One region of the Mesorhizobium sp. WSM3868 genome, then DNA from elsewhere that is predicted to be linked to it. Evidence: predicted binding sites of a transcription regulator. Region 1 holds the regulator's gene; the other holds the start of a gene.
The links. The regulator LexA, encoded in region 1, represses DNA repair genes until DNA is damaged. The targets are predictions, from matches to a motif close to TGTTCNNNNTGTGTTCNG.
Positions count from the first base shown of each region.

Region 2: CK221_RS13920 (helicase-related protein) is a predicted target of LexA. The motif match lies at 1,264-1,281, and genes of this name have one in related genera.

Region 1 is NZ_NSGB01000005.1:202,960-208,235, reverse strand. Features, by position in the region: gene gltX (glutamate--tRNA ligase) at 1-738, opposite strand, end outside; gene CK221_RS10940 (ComEC/Rec2 family competence protein) at 841-3,303, shown strand; gene lexA (transcriptional repressor LexA) at 3,287-4,021, opposite strand; gene glp (gephyrin-like molybdotransferase Glp) at 4,138-5,276, opposite strand, start outside.
Region 2 is NZ_NSGB01000007.1:157,858-163,133, reverse strand. Features, by position in the region: gene CK221_RS13925 (beta-ketoacyl-ACP reductase) at 2-724, shown strand; gene CK221_RS13920 (helicase-related protein) at 1,472-4,885, shown strand; gene CK221_RS13915 (RNA-binding S4 domain-containing protein) at 4,901-5,276, shown strand, end outside.

The DNA of each region.
Region 1 (5,276 bases):
GCCGTGGCGCTTCGACAGCTTGGCGCCGTCGGCACCATGGATCAGCGGGATGTGCGACATCGACGGCACGGTCCAGCCCATGGCGTTGTAGATTACGGTCTGGCGCGCGGCGTTGGTCAGGTGATCGTCGCCGCGGATGATGTGGGTGACGCCCATATCGTGATCGTCGACGACGACGGCATGCATGTAGGTCGGGTTGCCGTCCGAGCGCAGGATGATGAAGTCGTCGAGGTCCTTGTTCGGGAATCGCACCTCGCCCTGCACGCGGTCGTGCACGACGGTCTCTCCTTCGGTCGGCGCCTTGATGCGGATGGCGCCCTTGACGCCGGGAGGCGCCTCGGAGGGCTCGCGGTCGCGCCACTGGCCATTGTAGCGCGGCGGCAGACCCTTGGCCCGCGCCGCCTCGCGCATCGCCTCCAGCTCGGCAGGCGTCTCATAGCTGAAATAGGCCTTGCCCAGCCGTACGAGCTCCTCTGCCACCTCACGGTGGCGCGGCGCGCGCTCGAACTGCGACACGGCCTCGCCGTCCCATGACAGGCCGAGCCAGGTCAGTCCGTCAAGAATAGCGGCCGTCGCCGCTTCGGTGGAGCGCTCGCGGTCGGTGTCCTCGATGCGCAGCAGCATCGTGCCGCCCGTGTGCCTGGCGTAGAGCCAGTTGAACAGCGCCGTGCGCGCGCCGCCGATGTGCAAATAGCCGGTGGGCGAGGGGGCAAAGCGGGTGACGACCTTGTCGGACATGGAACTCTCGGAAGAAGCACTGAAGCGGGCATGTTTGCGCGGACTTTCGCGCGGTGGGCGTTCATGTAGCATAGGAGGTCTGGGGCGCAAGGGGCAGACCCGATGGCTGGACGTGGCCGGGGTGCGGAGGAGGGCGAGGAGACGACGGCTGGCGTGAGCGAGCGCCTGCTGTTTGCCGCCACCGTGCCTGCCGAGGCTGTACCGGTTTTGGTTCCAGTGCCGCGTCCGGCCGCCGAAATTTTGCCGCCGGACGGCGATGCTTCGCTACAAGCTCGTCCGCCGGCAGCCATCGACTTAATCCGCAGGCGGTTCCGCCGTGCCTCGTTTTCCGCGTTTCGCCGGGGTGTGGCCGAGGCAGCCTCCACCGAGCTCGACCGCGGCATCGGCTTCCTGCTGGTGCCGGTGTTCCTGGCCGCCGGCGTGATACTCTATTATTCCTTGAGCGCCGAGCCGGATCTTTACCGACCGCTGGCGGCGGTGGCGCTGATGGCTCTATGCGCGGCCGTTTCGCGTCCCTGGCTGAAGACACACCTGGTCTTTATGGCGGCTCTGTTTTGCGCGCTGGGCTTCGTCGCCGCGAAGGTCGAGACCTGGTGCGCCGCAACACCGATGCTCGGCTCCGAAATCCAGACGCGGCTGACAGGCCGCGTCGCCGTCGCCGAGGAAATGGCCAATGGCCGCGTCAGGCTGACCATCGATCTCATCTCGACCGCGCATCCAAAGCTGCGCTACGCACCGGATCGCGTCAGGCTCTCGGCACGCAGGATCCCGGCCGGCATGAAGGCTGGATCGCTGGTGACGGGTTACGCACGGCTCCTGCCGCCGACCGGGCCGGTCCGTCCCGAAAGCTATGATTTTTCCTTCGACAGCTATTTTTCCGGCATCGGCGGCAGTGGATTTTTCCTCGGCGACCCGAAACTCATTCCGCCAACCGACCCGATCGCTCAGACGAGCATCGCCTCAGCCATCGAGAACGCGCGCGAAAACATTGCCGATCACATCAGAAGCACCATTGGCGGACCCGAAGGCGAGATTGCCGCTGCACTGATCGTCGGCGTGCGCGCCGGCATTCCCGAGGACATCAACGAGGCGATGCGGCGGACCGGCATCTATCACATCATCTCGATTTCGGGCCTGCACATGGCGCTGGTCGCCGGCACGGTCATGCTTCTGCTGCGCGGCGCCTTTGCGCTGTTCCCGGATTTTTCGTCACGCCGGCCGGTGAAGAAGTATGCCGCGGCAATCGCGCTTATGTCGATCGCCGCCTATCTCGTCATCTCCGGGTTGGTGGTCGCCGCCGAGCGAAGCTTCATCATGCTGGCCGTCATGCTGATCGCCGTGCTTTTCGACCGCGCCGCGCTGACGATGCGCAATTTGGCGATCTCGGCCATCGCCGTCATCCTTGTGTCGCCGCATGAAGTGGTTGGCCCGAGCTTTCAGATGTCGTTCGCGGCAACCGCCGCCCTTGTCGGCGCCTATGCCGGCTGGTCCGACTACCGCGCCGGCAAGGTGAGAGCGCCGCCGGAAAAGCGTTCGTTCCTGCGGTTCATGTCGCACAAACTGGCAGTCGGAGCAGGTGGCGCCGCAATGACGTCGATCATTGCCGGAAGTGCCACGGCGCTGTTTGCCATCTGGCATTTCCAGCGCGTCTCGCCGCTCAGCCTGCTGGCCAATCTCGCGATCATGCCGATCGTCACGATCGTGATGTTTCTGGCCGTCGCCAGCGCGGTCATGATGCCGTTCGGCTTCGACGGGCCCTTCCTCTATTTGATGGGCAAGGGCCTGGCGGCCATGATCGCGATCTCGGCGTGGATTTCGGAGTGGTCGCCGGTCGATGCCGTGGGCCTGATCTCGATCCATTCGGTGCTGCTGGCGACGATCGCGCTCGTCATCGCCACGATGGCGACTACGTGGCTCAGGCTGACCGCAATTCCTTTCGCTGCCGCGGCCGTCATGATCATCCCGCAGGTGCGCACGCCGGACCTGCTGATCTCGGAGGACGCGCATCTGGTGGCGATGCCGATCGGCGGCGGCGAACTCGCCATCAATCGTGCCCGCTCCAACGAGTTCACTACCGATAACTGGAAACGCGCGCTCAAGGCCGAAACGATCGTGCCGCCGGAGACATTCGCCAAGGGCACGCTGGACATAGCCGATCCCGTCGACCTGCCGCCTGGATCGCCCTTTTACTGCACGGGCGATCTCTGCATTGGCCGGCATCCATCGGGCGCGATCGTCGCGCTCGCCGAGAACCGCGAAGCTGCCAGGCCTGCCTGCGACTTCGCAGACCTCATCGTCATCAACGACGCCACGGCCTACAATCCCTGCCGCGATCCACGTATCCTCGTCGTCACCAAGCGGCAGCTTGCGCGCGACGGCAGTGCCGCCGTCTTCTTCGATCCGCAATCGGCGACGGCGCGAGCAACCATTCAATACGCCGTCGAAAAACCGTACCGCCCTTGGCACGAACAGCGGCGCTACTCGCGTGAGGCGAGGGGGTTGGCGCCTTACAAGAAGCCCGAGAAGCCGGAAGCCAAGCCGCAGCCCTTCAGTAGCGGCGGATGAGCCCGACGAGCTTGCCCTGAACCTTGACGCGATCGGGACCGAAGATGCGCGTCTCATAGGCCGGATTGGCAGCCTCGAGCGCGATAGAGGCGCCCTTGCGGCGGAAGCGCTTCAGCGTCGCCTCCTCGTCGTCGACCAGCGCCACGACGATCTCCCCGGGGCTCGCAGTGCTGGCGTTGCGGATGATGACCGTGTCGCCGTCGAAGATGCCGGCCTCGATCATCGAGTCGCCTTTGACCTCGAGCGCGTAGTGCTCGCCGCCGGCGATCATGTCCGGCGGCACTGTGATCGAATGTGTCTGGTGCTGGATGGCGTCGATCGGCACACCGGCGGCAATGCGACCCATCACCGGGATGGAGACGGCCGAAACGGCGTCGTCGTCATTGCTGGGCGTCGGCGTGCGTGCGGGCGCCGCGGGTTTGATCTGGCGACCGAGATTGCCTTGGCCGCCCTGGATGACGCTCGGAGAGAATTTCTTCGCCGCATTGAGGCCGGGCGCGATCGAGTCAGGTAGGCGCAGCACTTCAAGTGCACGCGCTCGGTTCGGCAGCCGGCGAATGAAACCGCGCTCCTCCAGCGCCGTGATCAGGCGGTGGATGCCCGATTTCGAGGCAAGGTCGAGCGCTTCTTTCATCTCGTCGAAAGACGGCGGAATGCCGCTTTCCTTGAGCCGTTCATGGATGAACATCAGCAGTTCATGTTGTTTGCGCGTCAGCATGGCGGCCCCCATGGGTTCTGAAACCAGAATCAGAAAAACAAACCCAGAACAAACACTATCTGTTCCAGTTGTGTTCCGCAACCGTTTAAAGTTTAGTGAATGTGTTGACGTTTTGTTCAGCGTAACATCAGAACGCTGCATTCCTCGCCGGCTTCAGCCGCCGGTGCGAAGGGTTGGCGCACGATCAGGCCATTGGCATCGGCGAGCATCCTCAGCATCGAGGAATCCTGGATGCCGAACGGTGTTGCGATCAGCGCCCCCGCATCTTCGCGGACCACGGCGCGCACATAGTCCTGCCTGAGATCGTTGGCGTGCATTGCGGCGCCTAACCGGGCCGTGCGGATTTCCTGCCGGCAGGACCGGCCGCCCAGCCGCGCCAGAAGCGGCTTCAGGAACAGCTGCGAGCAGACCAGGCTTGCGACCGGATTGCCGGGCAGGCCGATGCAGCGAATGTCGCCGAGCCGGCCAAACATCAACGGCTTCCCGGGACGCATGGCGATCTTCCAGAAGTCGAGCTGCATGCCTTCGCCGGTCAGCACGTCGTGGATCAGGTCGTGGTCGCCGACGGAGGCGCCGCCAAGCGTGACGATGACGTCGGCGCCGGCCTTGACCGCCTTCTTGACCAGGGCCGCGATCGCGTCCTTGCGGTCGGCGGCGATGCCGAGGTCGAGCGCGCGCGCGCCGACCGACTGGGCCGTAGCTGTGAGGCCATAGGCATTCGACGAGATGATCTGGTCGGGGCCGAGCGCGCTGCCCGGCGGCAGCAATTCGTCGCCGGTGGCGATGATGGCGAGCAGCGGCTGCCGCACCACGTTGAGACTCGGATGGTTGGCCGATGCCGCCAGCGAAAGCGCCGCCGGATCGAGCTGGCGGCCTTTTTCGAGGAGCAGGTCGCCCTCGCAGAAGTCGAGCCCGCGGCGACGGACGTTGCGTCCTTCCGCGGTCGGCTCGGTCACTTCGATGCTGCCGCCGCCGAGATCGCGGACATTCTCCTGGATAACGACGGTATTGGCGCCTTCGGGGAGCGGCGCGCCGGTGAAAATGCGCACGGCCTCGCCCTTGCCGACAGAGCCGGTGAAGCCACGCCCGGCGGGCGCCATGCCGATCACGGAGAGCCGGGCCGGCGCCGAGGCCACGTCGGCGGCCCTTACGGCATAGCCGTCCATCGCCGACGCATTGAAGGGCGGCTGGGTGCGCAGAGCCACCACCGGGTCGGCCAGGACCCGGCCGGCCGCGTCGGCCAGCGGCACGCTTT
Region 2 (5,276 bases), on a different contig from region 1:
CATGAGCAAGGTAGCAATCGTCACGGGCGGATCGCGCGGCATCGGTGCGGCGATATCGGTGGCCCTGAAGAATGCCGGCTATTCGGTCGCCGCGAACTATGCCGGCAATGACGAGGCGGCCCAGAAATTCAACGCCGAGACCGGCATCCCCGTCTACAAATGGTCGGTCGCCGATTATGACGCTTGCGCCGCCGGCATCGCCCAAGTCGAGGCCGATCTCGGTCCGGTCTCGGTGCTGGTCAACAATGCCGGCATCACCCGCGACACCATGTTCCACAAGATGACCCGCGAGCAGTGGAAGGAGGTCATCGACACCAACCTTTCCGGCGTCTTCAACATGACGCATCCGCTATGGAACGGCATGCGCGATAGGAAGTTCGGCCGCGTCATCACCATCTCCTCGATCAACGGCCAGAAAGGCCAGATGGGCCAGGTCAATTATTCGGCCTCGAAAGCCGGCGATATCGGCTTCACCAAGGCGCTTGCCCAGGAAGGCTCCCGCGCCGGCATCACCGTCAACGTTGTTTGCCCTGGCTACATCGCCACCGACATGGTCATGGCCGTGCCGGAAAAAGTGCGGGAATCGATCATCGCTCAGATCCCGGTCGGCCGTCTCGGCGAGCCGGAGGAGATTGCGCGCTGCGTCGTCTTCCTCGCCTCGGAAGACGCAGGCTTCATCACCGGCTCGACGATAAGCGCCAATGGCGGCCAGTATTTCGCCTGAGATCTTACTGGCCTGAACTCTTCTGACACCGATGGCAGACGGCCCGCCGCAAACGGGCCGCCTGTTTTTGTCTGCGCAGCGGCGGCACCGGGTGGGCATGCCTCAATTTGGCACGCAAAAGTTAACGGCCTCCCCGCGCCCTGTGGGAAACCCGGTTCACAAGCTGTGGATTTTCGGTGCACAAGCTTTGGACAACACCATATCTAGGGGTGAACAAAACAGGAAGTTTTGCAGATCGCTGATTCGTCGCCGATTCGTTCCGGCTTTGGCCGAAAAGTTAACGGGCAACGCCGGAAACAGCGCGAAAAAGATTAACGACGATTAGGAAAGATCAACCATTTCATAATGTTCGCGGCCGCGCTCAAGTCCGTCGCGGTCGCTCTCCCACAAAGGTTAACGACGCTCCGGCACCAGCGCGAGCCAAGCACGAAACGGGCCAATTCACAGATTCAGCATGTGGTGAGACTCATGGCCAAAAAATCCACATGTAGCCGTGAACAAAACCTGAATCAGAGTGAGTCAGTGATTCGTCGCCGATTCGTTCCAGACTCGTTCCAACGGTTAATCAACCGCGGATTTTGACCTTGCCTGTCGTCGCGCCATCTCTTGATGGGAACATTCCGCTTTCCCTTGATGGGAACATTCCGCTTTCGCTTCGCGTCTGAAATCCCTATGTGTGCCCTGTCACACGCGGCGGCACCGCCGCGTCCCCGACAACAAGCGGCAGAAAGCCTCATTTCCGAGCCGATGAATATCCAGCCGAAACCCTCCCAGCCGCTGATCCTTTCCGGCCGCGACGTGACGGCCGTGCTCGGCCCCACCAACACCGGCAAGACCCATCTCGCCATCGAGCGCATGGTGGCGCACGACACCGGCATCATCGGTCTGCCGCTGAGGCTCCTTGCCCGCGAGGTCTATACACGCGTCTGCGAGAAGGTCGGCGCCAGCAAGGTGGCGCTGGTCACCGGCGAAGAGAAGATCGTGCCGGCGAGCGCGAGATATTCCGTCTGCACCGTGGAGGCGATGCCGCGAGAGACCGATGCCGCCTTCGTCGCCATCGACGAGGTGCAGCTCGCCGGCGACCTCGAACGCGGCCACATCTTCACCGACCGCATCCTGCATCTGCGCGGCCGCCAGGAGACGCTGCTTCTGGGCGCCGCCACCATGCACGGCATCCTGCAACGCCTGCTGAAGGGCGTCTCGGTAGTGACGCGGCCGCGGCTGTCGCATCTCGCCTACGCCGGCTCGAAGAAGCTCACCCGCCTGCCGCGGCGCACGGCGATCGTCGCCTTCTCCGCCGACGAGGTCTATGCCATCGCCGAATTGATCCGCCGCCAGCAGGGCGGTGCTGCCGTCGTTCTCGGCGCGCTCAGTCCCCGCACCCGCAATGCCCAGGTGGAGATCTTCCAGTCGGGCGACGTCGACTATCTCGTCGCCACCGATGCCATCGGCATGGGCCTGAACCTCGACCTCGAGCACGTCGCCTTCGCCCAGAACCGCAAGTTCGACGGCTACCAATACCGCAACCTGACCGCCGCCGAGCTAGGCCAGATCGCGGGGCGTGCTGGCCGACACCTGCGCGACGGCACCTTCGGCGTCACCGGCCAGGTCGATCCGTTCGACGAGGATCTGGTTAAGAAGATCGAGGCGCACGATTTCGACCCGGTGAAGGTGCTGCAGTGGCGCACCGCCGATTTCGATTTTGCCAGCCTCGATGCCCTGAAACGCTCGATCGAGACCAACGCGCCGGTCGAAGGGCTGACCCGGGCATTGCCGGCGGTCGACGCTCAGGCGCTGGAACATTTGTCGCGCGACGCGGACATCAGGACGTTAGCCACCGGCAGGGAGCGCGTGGCGCTGCTGTGGGAGGCCTGCGCGCTGCCGGACTACCGCAAGATCGCGCCCGCCCAGCATGCCGACCTCATCGCCTCGATCTACATGGACCTTGCACGCCATGGCCATGTCGATGAGAATTACATGGCCGAGCAGGTGCGGCGGGCCGACACCACGGATGGTGATATCGACACGCTGTCGCACCGGATCGCCCAGATCCGCACCTGGACCTTCGTCTCCAACCGACCGGGCTGGCTGGCCGATCAGCTACACTGGCAGGAAAAGACGCGCGAAATCGAAGACAGATTGTCGGATGCGTTGCATGAGCGGTTGACGAAACGCTTCGTAGACCGCAGGACTTCCGTCCTCATGCGGCGCCTTAGAGAAAATACCATGCCTGAAGCTGAAATCAGCCCAACCGGAACCGTGCTCGTCGAAGGCCATCACGTCGGCGAACTGCAGGGATTCCGCTTCACCGCCGACCAGAGCGCCGGCGGCGAGGACGCCAAGGCGGTGCGCACCGCTGCCCAGAAGGCGCTCGCGGCTGAGTTCGAGGCGCGCGCCGAGCGCTTCGCCGCCTGCGCCAACGGCGATCTGGCATTGGGCTCGGACGGTGTCCTGCGCTGGATCGGCGCGCCGATCGGCACCCTGGTTGCCGGCGACGAGGCCTTGAAGCCGCGCCTTGTGCTGCTTGCCGACGAGCAGCTCACCGGCCCTGCCCGCGACAAGGTCGCGGCGCGTGCCGAGCGTTTCGTCAATTTCCAGATCGAGTCGCTCTTGAAGCCGCTGGTCGATTTGAAGAACGCCGAGCAGCTCACCGGCATCGCGCGCGGTATCGCCTTCCAGCTCGTCGAGCATTTCGGCCTCATCAACCGCCGCGACATCGCCGAGGAAATGAAGTCGCTCGACCAGGAAGGCCGCGCGGCGCTGCGGCGTCTTGGCGTCCGCTTCGGTGCCTACCACGTCTTCGTGCCGGCGCTGATCAAGCCGGCGCCTGCCGGGCTGGTGACGCTGCTCTGGGCGCTTAAGAGCGACGGCAAGGACAAGCCAGGCTTCGGCGACGTGGTGCATGCGCTGGCATCGGGCCGCACCTCGGTGGTGATCGATCCTGCTTTCGACAAGACGTTCTACAAGCTCGCCGGCTATCGCAATCTCGGCCGCCGCGCCGTACGCGTCGATATCCTAGAGCGGCTGGCCGATCTCATTCGCCCCGCGACCAACTGGAAGCCCGGTCTCGGCCAGCGACCAGACGGCGCCTATGACGGCCACGCCTTCATGGTGACGCCGCCGATGATGTCGATCCTCGGCGCCACCGCCGACGACATGGAAGAGATCCTCAAAGGCCTTGGTTATCGCGCCGAACCGAAGCCGGCGGCGGAGGTGAAGGCCAAGCTCGACGCGCTGGACAATGCCGCCCGCGAGGCCTCCGCTGCGAAGCTTGCGGCGGAAGAGGCCGCGCGTGCTGCACAGGCGGCAGAGACGGACGCCGTGGCAACCGACAGGGTTGCAGAGGCAACGATCGAGGGATCCGAGCCGGCTGCCGCTGTAGTTCCTGCCGACGCCATCGCGGAAGCCGCGAGGGAGCCTGACGCGAAAGACCCGGCGGAAGCGTCGGCTGCGGTCGCGGAAGAGGCTCCGCCTGTGGAGGCCGCCGCAGCGGTGGACGCTGCAGCAGCGTTTGGGTCGGCTGAAAGCGCCGACGCCTCCACCTCGATGGGGGAGGTCGCGGCGGGAAGCGACGCGGGTGGGGCTGACGGCGCCGACGATGCAGACGGCACCAACACCGCCGACGCCGGCGCTCTCCACGAGGGCGAAAGCGGTGAAGGCGCAGAGCCCCCCGCCGAGCCGGAAGAGCCGAAGCCGATCCTGCTGTGGCGGCAGGCGCGCTTCGACCATTCGCGCCCGCGCCACCGCCATGACAATCGCCGCGACAATCGTCCGCGCAACGGCCAGGCGACAGGCGATGGCCAGGCGGGTGCCACGGGTGGCCAGGCCGGCGATCGGCCAGCCCGTGAGGGCCGCCGCGACCAGCGCGACGGGGCCGGCAAGCCGCGCTTCGACCGCTCGAAGTTCAAGCCGAGACCGGAACGCGAAGGCGGCGAACGGCGCGAAGGCAGGCCGCAGGGCGAACGTGCCGATCGCCACGAGGGGGGCCGCCGCGAGGGCCGGCCGGACTGGAAAGGCAACAGGCAGGACGGCAAAGGCAATGCCGCGGGCGGCAGCAAGCCGACCTTCCAGAGCAAGCCGCGCGAGGAGCGTCCGCAGCGCTTCGATCCGGATTCACCCTTTGCCAAGCTCGCCGCCTTGCGCGACCAGCTGAAGAAATAGCCTCGGCCGGTCGCGATGGTTGGAGAAGGCCGCCAGCGCATCGACAAATGGCTGTTCTTCTCGCGTGCGGTGAAATCCCGGTCGTTGGCGGCGAAGCTCGTCGTTGCCGGGCGCGTCCGCATCAATCGCGACAAAGCAGCGCAGGCCTCCGATCTGGTCAAGGCCGGCGATGTCCTGACCATCACGCTCGACCGCCGAATCCTTGTCTGGAAGGTGCTTGGCCCTGGCGCCCGGCGTGGTCCTGCCGACGAGGCGCGGCTGCTTTACGAGGATATGTCGCCGCCGCCGACGCCCAAGGGCGAGGCGGTTCCTGACGCCATTCCGGCGCTGCGCGAGGCCGGCACCGGCCGTCCGACCAAGCGGCAGCGGCGGCAGACGGACCGGCTGCTCG